2 linked regions of the Cecembia calidifontis genome follow. The protein of the gene in region 1 binds, or shares a complex with, the protein of each later gene. Links are inferred from orthologs where the notes say so. Each region holds a gene or a part of one and is shown on either strand. Other genes may lie near its edges. The genes, in order: dnaG and dnaB.

The links.
Region 2: the proteins of dnaG (region 1) and dnaB are in contact, whole or in part, in a crystal structure (PDB 2R6A), measured with the Geobacillus stearothermophilus proteins. The link is inferred for Cecembia calidifontis from one-to-one orthologs. Residues at the interface, in WP_049624496.1 of Geobacillus stearothermophilus: Lys456, Leu457, Leu458, Pro459, Ala460, Asn463, Ala464, Leu467, Leu535, Leu536, Ile537, Ala538, Gln544, Glu545, Asp548, Tyr549, His552; in WP_033016901.1 of Geobacillus stearothermophilus: Ser13, Glu15, Ala16, Gln18, Glu91, Leu92, Asp94, Ala95, Val96, Pro97, Thr98, Ala99, Ala100, Asn101, Tyr104, Tyr105, Ile108.

What each region holds. Positions count from the first base shown.
Region 1 is NZ_SGXG01000001.1:3,277,277-3,285,022, forward strand. What follows is about bases 2,628-5,599. They hold dnaG (DNA primase), read left to right. Parts: upstream 2,628-3,130; coding sequence 3,131-5,068; downstream 5,069-5,599. Other genes in these bases: BC751_RS14120 (Mrp/NBP35 family ATP-binding protein), read right to left, coding at 2,628-2,954; BC751_RS14130 (bifunctional 3,4-dihydroxy-2-butanone-4-phosphate synthase/GTP cyclohydrolase II), read left to right, coding at 5,151-5,599. In the rest of the region: BC751_RS14110 (M43 family zinc metalloprotease), read right to left, coding at 1-1,591; BC751_RS14115 (NifU family protein), read right to left, coding at 1,602-1,850; more of BC751_RS14120, read right to left, coding at 1,860-2,627; more of BC751_RS14130, read left to right, coding at 5,600-6,368; BC751_RS14135 (hypothetical protein), read left to right, coding at 6,475-7,110; 5'/3'-nucleotidase SurE, read left to right, coding at 7,114-7,746. UniProt on the Escherichia coli protein: RNA polymerase that catalyzes the synthesis of short RNA molecules used as primers for DNA polymerase during DNA replication.
Region 2 is NZ_SGXG01000001.1:3,753,534-3,756,488, reverse strand. It holds dnaB (replicative DNA helicase), read left to right. Parts: upstream 1-662; coding sequence 663-2,249; downstream 2,250-2,955. Other genes in the region: BC751_RS16080 (zinc-binding dehydrogenase), read left to right, coding at 2,304-2,955; BC751_RS16090 (UDP-N-acetylmuramate--L-alanine ligase), read right to left, coding at 1-399. UniProt on the Escherichia coli protein: The main replicative DNA helicase, it participates in initiation and elongation during chromosome replication. Travels ahead of the DNA replisome, separating dsDNA into templates for DNA synthesis.

The sequences.
Region 1 (7,746 bases):
GGTTAATCTGGGGAGAGATCAAGAAATCAAGCTGCCCATTTGCATCATATTCATAATGCTGCATGCGAATGACTTCTTGCGGGGTACCGTTGAGGCTCAAGGTCACTTTTTCCCAAGTCAGACCGTTGTCTGGATTATTCACTACCCATTCATTACCAAATGATTCCATTCTGAAGGCGTAGGGAAGCGTTAACGCTGACTGAAGAACAGGGTTTGAACTTGCGGAGTTATTGTTGGGATTACCATCGGTAGTCTGATTGACTCCGAGAATATTAACCTCAAAGATATTGTTGGAACTGTTTAGAGTGATAGGATTAAATCCAACAATTTGTGAATCTCCAGTTTCCAGATCTAAGGTTACATTCAGGTTTTGAAGCAACACACCATTGTTTTTGATTTCAAGTATAGCAGAGGTGATGCGGTTACTTCCTGCATTGAAAACTTGAACTTCAGGCACAATCACTGCATCACAGATAAAATCCTGGGGGCTGATCAATCTTTCAATTCCGAGGTCATTTGGTACTAAAACAGGCTCTATAGTTGCCCGGTTATTGACCAAAGAAGCACGTCGGGGGCTATTTGCCAAAACCACCTGCATTCTTTCCGTTTGACCTATGGTAAACAAATTCATGCAGATATCTGTGGTATAATCCATATAATTTTCCACCATATCTCTTGAGCCGCAGGTTACTCTAGGGGTGCTTCTACAAATGGTATTTGGGCCGTCCTGGTTTGGGGTGTCATCTACAAAGTCATCGGCACTACAGTCCCCATCGCCCCAAATATGTCTTAGGCCCAAGAAGTGGCCCACTTCATGGGTAAGGGTTCTACCCCGAGAACCTGACACCGCGGATCCTCCCTGTCCAAAATACCGGTAATCAACGGTAACCCCATCAGTTTCCCTGGCCGTAGCAGGAAAACTTAGTCCAGGTAGGTTAGAAACGGGGAAACTTGCATAGCCGATAAATGGAGGTACCAAAGGAACAACCCAAATATTCAGGTATTCCTCAGGTGGCCAGAGAGCAAGTTGGCCTATTAAACCGGCGTCATTAGGGTCATAGGTATTTTTAGGTCCCAGTACCCTGTTGATTCCATCGGTGGGAAGCCCTCGAGGATCCTGTTTGGCTAGTACAAATTCAATTTGCGTATCTGCTGCAACTGACTGAAACTCTAAAGGTGTCAGGGTGACATCTGGGTTTGTTCTCCTGAAATCCTCATTTAGTGATCTTATCTGGGATTCTATTTGTGATTGAGGAATGTTGGCTCCTACCCCAATCGGAGTACCTGTATGGATTACATGGACTACAACAGGGATAACTTTAACCTCTTCCTGTAGTCTAAATTGCGAAGGCGTTTTGGTCCTGAATTCTTTTACTTTCCCTTGCATCCAGGATTCAAAGTATTCTTTGCTTCCATAAATGCCCAACTGTTCTTCCTGTAACTTCTCTAAATGGGTAGCTGCACATTGTTCATCATGAATGTGCTGGAAATTCTTTCCAAAGAAATTTTGTGAAAAAGTACCTGAAAATGATAAAAGGAAGAGAAGGGATAATAATAGGCCTATCCTTGTTGGGAAAGTAAAATTTCTCATGGTAAATACTTTATACTACAGCAACATTCACTGCCTCGACCTTTATGATTTCCGGCACATCTCTTTTGATAGCTTCTTCTACTCCCGCCTTTAAGGTCATTGTGGACATAGGACAGGAACTACAGGTGCCTGTCAGCTCCAATTTTAAAACCATCTCAGAGGTTACTTCGACTATTTTCACATTTCCACCGTCAGCTTCTAAATATGGTCTGATGCTGTTCAATGCTTTTTCAATTCTCTCAATTAACTCCGTATTCATTCTTTTTTTTCAAATATTTACCTGAACCACTTCTGTTTTGCTCATTGCAGCATTTCTTATGGCCACTTGTCTCGCGACATTTTCAGCCAATAATGAAAATGCATCCTGGGTTATTCCAGATTTTAAAACTGCTGGATATCCCGTGTCTCCACTTTCTCTGATACTTTGCACAATCGGAATTTCACCCAAAAACGGAACTCCAAATTTTTCAGCCAAGCGTTGACCTCCTTCTTTACCAAACAGATAATATTTATTATTTGGCAATTCCTCCGGAGTAAAATAAGCCATATTTTCCACAACACCTAAAACAGGCACATTAATTTGAGGCTGCTTGAACATACTCAATCCTTTGGTGGCATCTGCAAGAGCAACCTTCTGAGGAGTGGTAACAATCACAGCACCTGTGACAGGCACGGTTTGAACCATGGTCAAATGAATATCGGAAGTTCCCGGAGGTAAATCAATCAATAAATAATCCAGTTCACCCCAGTTCACATCTCCTATAAACTGTTTAAGCGCAGAGCTTGCCATTGGTCCTCTCCAAACCACCGCGGCATCTGCTGGGGTAAGGAACCCAATGGACATCAATTTTACCCCATATTGCTCTATCGGCTCTATTACGTTTTTGCCATCTATCTGTCTGACGGCCGGCTGCTCACCTTCCACATTGAACATTGTCGGTATGGAAGGGCCGGAGATGTCAGCATCTATGAGTCCAACTTTAGCACCTGATTTAGCCAAAGCTACAGCCAAATTGCTGGAAGTAGTGGATTTTCCAACGCCTCCTTTCCCTGATGCTATGGCGATGATGTTTTTAACCTTCGGCAATAAAGGCGCGTTGTCCCTCGCTGTGGTCACATTGGAAGTCATAAAAATATCAAGTTCCAAATCTGAACCCAAATCTTCCTCCAATGCTTCAATACAGTTGTTTTTGATTACCTCTTTCAAGGGACAGGCAGGAGTTGTGAGGACAACTTTGAAACTGATTTTGTTCCCTTCAATTTGAAGCCCTTGGATCATTCCCAAAGTCACCAAATCTTTTTTCAGATCCGGATCGTCTACTCGGGAAAGGGCTTTTAATACTGCTTCTTTACTAATTGACATATCGCTACTTTATTGCCCGCAATTTACTTTATAAATGTTCTAAATAAAAAGGCCTTTTTAAAGATAATAGTTTCCCAAAAATTACAAACTTGCTTTACCTGGAAATAGTTTCGGAAATCCTACTTACTGAAAAATGATGCAATACTTTTTATCTTTGGAAATTGAAGGAATTGAATATGGCAATAAGCAGAGCAACTACAGAGAAAGTAAGAGATAGGGCAGATATAGAAGAAGTAGTAAATGATTATGTGCCTCTGAAGAAAAAAGGCCAAAATTTATGGGCATGCTGTCCTTTTCACAATGAAAAATCTCCCTCATTCTCCGTGTCACCTGCAAAGCAAATTTATAAATGTTTTGGATGCGGAAAGGCAGGTGATCCTATACAGTTTGTGATGGATATTGAGGGGATTGGTTTCAATGAAGCGATTCGGCAGCTGGCTCAGAAATACGGAATAGAAATAGAAGAAGAAAAAAATGCCAGCCCCGAAGAATTACAGGCTTTTAATGAAAGGGAGAGTTTATACATCGTTCTGAATTTTGCGAAGGAATTTTTCAAAAAAAATCTCGATACTGAAGAAGGAAGGTCAGTTGGTCTAAGCTATTTCAAAGAAAGGGGATTTGATAGACAAACAATAGAAAAGTTTGATTTGGGATATGCTTTGGATGGATGGGACCATTTCCTACACGCAGCAAAGAAAGCAGGCCATTCGGAAGAATTATTGTTGAAAGCAGGTTTGATTCTTCAAAAAGAAGGTGATGCTTCCCGTTTTTACGATAGGTTCAGGGGTAGGGTAACTTTTACCATTCATAATCTTTCCGGAAAGGCCATTGGATTTGGGGCCAGGATCCTAACCCAAGATAAAAAACAGCCAAAATACATCAATTCTCCTGAAACTGAGGTTTATCACAAGAGTGATATCCTGTACGGGATTTTTCAGGCCAAAAAGTCTATTAGGGAAAAGGACAATTGTTATTTGGTAGAAGGGTATACAGATGTAATTTCCATGCATCTGGCGGGAATAGAGAATGTGGTGGCATCCTCTGGAACTTCTCTTACTGAAAACCAGATCAAACTGATCAAAAGGTTTACAGACAACATTACTGTCCTGTATGACGGTGATGCTGCAGGTATCCGCGCCTCTCTAAGGGGTATAGACATGATTTTGGAAGGAGGGCTCAATGTAAAAGCCGTAGTCTTTCCTGATGGCGAAGACCCTGACAGTTATGCCAGGAAAGTTGGCTCCACGGCCTTCCAAAACTATCTTGAAAATAATGCCCAGGATTTTATTTCCTTCAAAATAGGTCTTTATGCAGAAGAAGCTGCCAAAGATCCGATCAAACAGGCCGAATTGATCAAACAGGTGGTGGCTAGTATTGCTAAAATTCCCGATCCGATCATCCGGACAGTCTACATCCAACAGTCAGCGTGCTTGTTGCACATGGATGAGGAGATCATACAGGCCGAGCTCAATAAACTGTTTTTAAAAGAACAAAAGGATCAATTTTTCAAGGAGCAGAGGGAACAGAAAGCCTCCTTTGTAGAAGATTTACTGCCCACCAAAGAAGAACCTACATCCCATTCCCATTTGATCGAGTTGCAGGAAAGGGAAATGTTAAGGTTATTGGTGAATTATGGTTTTGAGATGGTTTCTGATGAACTTCATGTCTGCCAATATTTGCTTCAGGAAACCGAGGATTTGAATTTTCATACTCCAGTATATGAGAAAATTCTTGGGATTTACAAGGAGGCTCTTTCAGAGGGAATTCTTCCGCAGCCGGAATATTTTCTTCAGCATCAGGATTCGGAAGTCAAAAAGGAAGTTATCAATTTGATTACCAGAAAATATGAACTGTCGAGTCTCTGGGAAAGCAGGTATCAGATTTTCACACATCATGAGGCTGATGACCTGGCCAAGACTGTCTATGACAGTATTCTCCATTTGAAAAAAAGAGTGATCAAAAAAATGCTGGAAGAGGCCAAGGTCAAAATAAAAGAAGCTGAACAGGAAAAAGCCGATGAAAGCATTATTACGGAAAGGCTGGCTATTTTCATGGAACTAAAAAAATTTCAGGTTGAAATAGACAAGCAGCTTGGGATTGTGATCAGTTTTTAAGCCAAACTTTCATCTGTTTTTTACTGTTTTACTCAATAAAGGATGTAATTTTACCTCGACTAAACCCAAGTATTAAAATAAAATGTCAAATGAAATTAAGTTGGATCCCATTGAGGATGCCATTGAAGCCATAAAAAACGGAGAGGTAATTATCGTTGTAGACGATGAGGACCGTGAAAATGAGGGAGATTTTATCTGTGCTGCAGAGAAGGTCACTCCTGAAATCATCAACTTTATGGCAACGCACGGTCGAGGTCTGATTTGTGCTCCGCTTATTGAAGACCGATGTGAAAAATTGGGTTTGGAGCTGATGGTAGGTCAAAATACTGCTGCCTATGAAACTCCTTTCACTGTTTCAGTTGATTTGATAGGTCATGGTTGCACAACGGGAATTTCGGCCAGTGACAGGGCGAAAACCATCAAGGCATTGATTGATGACAATATCCATCCGGATGAATTGGGTAAGCCCGGACATATTTTCCCACTGAAAGCAAAAAGGGGAGGAGTCCTTCGTAGAGCTGGCCATACGGAGGCCGCTATAGATTTTGCAAGGCAGGCAGGATTGGCACCTGCGGGTGTATTGGTGGAAATCATGAATGAAGACGGAACCATGGCCAGGCTGCCTGATCTGGTGAAAGTAGCGAAAAGATTTAATTTGAAACTCGTTTCCATAAAGGATCTCATTGCCTACAGACTTAAAAATGAATCACTCATCAAAAGGGAGATAGGGGTGGAAATGCCCACAGCCTGGGGTGATTTTGATCTGATAGCCTTTAGACAGACAAATACAGATGACATCCACTTGGCCCTTATAAAAGGTACTTGGGAAAAAGATGAGCCTGTAATGGTACGTGTGCACTCTTCCTGTGTAACAGGGGATATTTTTGGGTCATGCAGATGTGATTGCGGGCCTCAGCTGCATAAGGCCATGGAGATGGTGGAGAAAGAAGGTAAGGGTGTGGTGCTTTACATGAATCAAGAAGGTAGGGGTATAGGCTTGATCAACAAACTCAAAGCTTACAAGCTTCAGGAACAGGGAATGGATACCGTTCAGGCAAATCTGGCGCTTGGCCTTCCAATGGATAAAAGAGACTATGGGGTGGGTGCTCAGATATTAAGGGATTTGGGGATTTCCAAAATCAGATTGATTTCCAACAACCCCACCAAGCGTGTAGGTCTGTTAGGTTATGGTTTGGAAATTGTGGAACAGATACCTATTGAAATCGCCCCAAACCCGCATAATGAAAAGTACTTGACAACAAAGCGGGATAAAATGGGCCACTCCATTTTGAAAAAATAAGCGAATGGCAACTAGTTAGTATGGAAATTCAATTATCTTGAAACCAAATCAACCAAATTTGAAAATAAATCGTTATCATCAGTAGAGAATAACTGTAGAACTTATGATGATCAGGGTATTTGTTTCCATATTGACAATTTTCCTGGGCCTTTCTTCTGCTTTGGCCCAAGGAAATCAATTTCCTTCCCAAGTTTGGCATCAAGGACAGATCATAACGGTGAATGGACAGGTTTACCGTGGCCTTGTAAAGTATGATTTAGAAAACAACCTGGTTCAGCTTCAGGATAATGGGATTACCACTTTTGGAGCTTCGAATGTGTCCCAATTTGAAATTTTTGATGAAGTTTATGGAGGCATTAGGTCTTTTTATACCTTACCTTATTCTCTGGCAGGAGATTATGAGACCCCGGTTTTTTTCGAAATTCTGACAGAAGGTGATGAGATTGTCCTGCTATGTAGGGAACAGATTGTTATTGATAACAGGGGTATGGGTATGTATGGCCCCATGGCCATGAACCCCTTATGGGGTCCACCAATAGGAGGAGTATATAAGTTGGCTTTTAATTACTATTTCATCAAAGACGGAAAGCTTCAGAAGTATTCCCTCAAGAAAAGGGAGCTTTTGGATATTTTGGGTGATAGAGCGGACGAAATAGACCTTTTTATGAGGAAAAACAGACTTTCCCATGACAAAAGAGGAGATCTGCTCCGTATCACTGCCTATTACAATCAGATAAAATAATTTATGGCAAAAAAACCATTGATTTTGGTGTCCAATGATGATGGGATCACCTCAAAGGGAATAAGGGTATTGGTGAACATCATGAAGCAGTTGGGAGAAGTTGTAGTAGTGGCACCGGACAGTCCTCAGTCAGGCATGGGGCATGCCATAACGATAGGAGAGACCCTCCGCCTTTATGAGGAAGATATTTTTGAGGATGTAATGGCATTTAAATCCAGTGGTACTCCAGCGGATTGTGTCAAATTGGCCAAACACTATGTGTTGAAGGATAGAAGGCCGGATTTGGTTGTTTCTGGAATCAATCATGGCAGCAACACCTCCATTTCAGTTCTCTACTCAGGTACTATGTCTGCCGCCATAGAAGGTGCCTTGGAAGGACTCCCATCCATCGGATTTAGCTTATGTGACTATTCTTCAAAGGCCGATTTTAGCCATGTTGAAGAATATGTGTTCAAAATATCGAAACAAGTACTTGAAAATGGCCTGGCAAAAGGAGTGGCATTAAATGTGAATTTCCCTCCTAAAAGAAATGAGCCTATCAAAGGGGTTAAGGTCTGCCGTCAGGCCCATGCCAAATGGCAGGAGGAATTTTCCGAAAGGTATGATCCCAATGGTAGAAAATATTTTTGGATGGCA
Region 2 (2,955 bases), 470 kb from region 1 along the record:
GTCCATTCCCAAATACTTCAGGACATGAAGAATCATGGAAGTAATGGTAGTTTTTCCATGGCTTCCTGATATTACTACTCTTTGTTTATCCTGACTTTGGTTGTAAATGAATTCCGGAAATGAATAAATGGGGATATTCAGTTCTTTTGCCCGGATTAATTCCGGATTATCGATCCTTGCGTGCATACCCAATATGATGCCATCCAAATCGGACTGTATTTTCTCGGGAAACCAGCCTTTTTCAATGGGAAGAATTCCGGCATTTTTCAACCTGCTCCGTGATGGTTCGTAGATTTCATCATCCGATCCACTTACCTCATATCCTTTGGCCAATAAGGCCAGGGCTAAATTGTGCATGACCGCCCCACCTATTGCTATAAAATGATACTTTTTGGACATAATAAAATTTCTATCTTTCAAAAGTACTAAACAGGGAGTTTCTTAGACCCAATTTTTTTCTATTTTTTCCAAAGGCTTGATAAGGGTTTTGGTTTCCCAGTGAATTTTGGAATCAGGTAATTTTTATCCCGAAGAGCCGAAATATATTTTTTTCTTGACGTTATCAGGTAAAAGGTTGATATTCAGTTTTCCCGGATTAGATGTGGATATCCCGTGAATAAATTGTTCAAAAAGATAAGGGCAAAGCATGTACATTTGTTTTTATGGCAGAAAATAAACCAAGCACTACCAATAGAAATTTGGGGAGAAAAAAACCGGATCTTAATATTGGTTCGGGATTGGGGAAATTACCACCTCAGGCGATTGATTTGGAAGAAGCAGTTCTCGGTGCTTTGATGCTTGAGAAGGATGCGCTTACTACTGTAGTAGATATTCTTAAGCCCGAAAGTTTCTACAAAGAGGCCCATAAAGTAATCTACACGGCAATACTTGACCTCTTTTCTGATTCGCAACCGATTGATCTTTTGACAGTGACCAATCAGCTACGGAAAAAAGGACAGTTGGAATTGGCAGGAGGAGCATTTTTTATCACGGAGTTGACTTCCAAAGTTTCCTCGGCTGCCAATATTGAATTTCACGCCAGGATCATTACCGAACAGGCCATGAAAAGGGAAATGATCAGCATAGCTTCTGAAATCCAAAAAGATGCTTATGAAGATACTACGGATGTTTTTGAGCTGTTGGATAAGATGGAGCAATCACTGTTTGAAATTTCGGAAAAGAATATCCGGAAAAATTATGCAGATATGCGCTCCATCATGAAAGAAGCCATCATGGAGCTTGAAGCCAAAAAAGGTCAAAAGGACGGCCTTACCGGTGTTCCAAGTGGTTTTACAGCATTGGATAGGGTTACTTCAGGTTGGCAAAAATCCGATCTGGTTATCATCGCAGCGCGTCCCGCTATGGGTAAGACTGCTTTTGTTTTGTCTGTATTGAGAAATGCAGCAGTAGATCACGGCAGACCGGTAGCGATTTTTTCACTGGAAATGTCCTCTGTCCAATTGGTCAACAGGTTGATTTCCTCTGAGGCCGAATTGGATTCAGAAAAAATCAAAAAAGGAAACCTCGCAGACTATGAGTGGGAGCAATTGGTACATAAAACTGCCAAACTCTCAAAAGCCCCCCTGTTTGTAGATGATACACCGGCCCTCTCCATTCTGGAGCTCAGGGCAAAGTGCCGAAAACTCAAGGCACAACATGATATTCAGATGGTCGTAATCGACTACCTTCAGTTAATGTCAGGGGACTCCAAATCCGGAGGAGGAGGCAACAGGGAACAGGAAATTGCGAGTATTTCCAGGGCTTTGAAAAAGATAGCCAAAGAACTGAATATTCCAGTAATTGCGCTTTCTCAGTTGTCCCGTGCTGTGGAGACCAGGGGAGGAGATAAGCGGCCTCAGCTTTCCGATTTGAGGGAATCAGGAGCCATTGAGCAGGATGCCGACATGGTAATGTTCCTTTACCGTCCTGAGTATTATGGAATAACTGAGGATGAAGACGGAAACTCCACCATGGGTGTAGGTGAGGTAATCATTGCCAAGCATAGAAATGGTTCCTTGGAAAATGTTAAACTTAGGTTTATCGGTAAATACACAAAATTTGCGGATCTCGAGTTAAATGTGCCTTATAAGGCCCAAGATGCGCTCTACGGTAGTAAGTTTCCAAGTGGTGGAGGAGCCCAGGATTTCGAATCAGGTAATATGATCCGTTTGCAGAGTAAAGCCAATGGGGGAGATTTTGATGATCCATTCCCCGGCGGCTTGGGAAGCAGTGAACCAGCTCCTTTTTAAGCTTTTATGGGATATATCTCCTGAATTTATTTCTTAATTAAATAATATAAGTCATTGAAAGCTATTGTTTTAAATAGACATACTGATAGTAAAATTGAACTTACTGAAATAGCTTTGCCTCACCTGAGTGGGGAGCAGGTAAGGGTACAGATCAAAGCTGCCGCATTGAACCACAGGGATGAATGGTGCAGGCAGGGACTTTATCCCAATATTAAGGATGGGGTGATTTTGGGATCTGATGGAGCAGGAATAGTATTGGATGTGGCCCATCATGGTCTAAATGAATGGTTGGGAAAAGAAGTAATCATCAATCCTGCATTGCATTGGGGGGATGATGAAAAAGTTCAGGGCAAGGATTTTCAGATTTTGGGTATGCCCGGTCATGGGACTTTAGCTGAATTTGTAGATGTTGATGTAAACAGAATTTTTGCCAAACCTGCATTTATGAACTGGGAGGAGGCTGCAGCATTGCCATTAGGTGGCTTGACTGCTTACAGGGCATTGATGGTTCAGAGCAGCTTACAAAAAGGTGAAAAAGTGTTGGTGACCGGATTTGGTGGTGGAGTGGCCCAATTTGCAGCCCAATTTGCTTTGGCTGCAGGTGCAGAAGTATACATCAGCAGTAGCAGTGAGAATAAGATAGCTTCAGCGCTGGCTCTTGGTATAACGAAAGGCTTCAATTATAAAGATGAAAATTGGGCAGAGG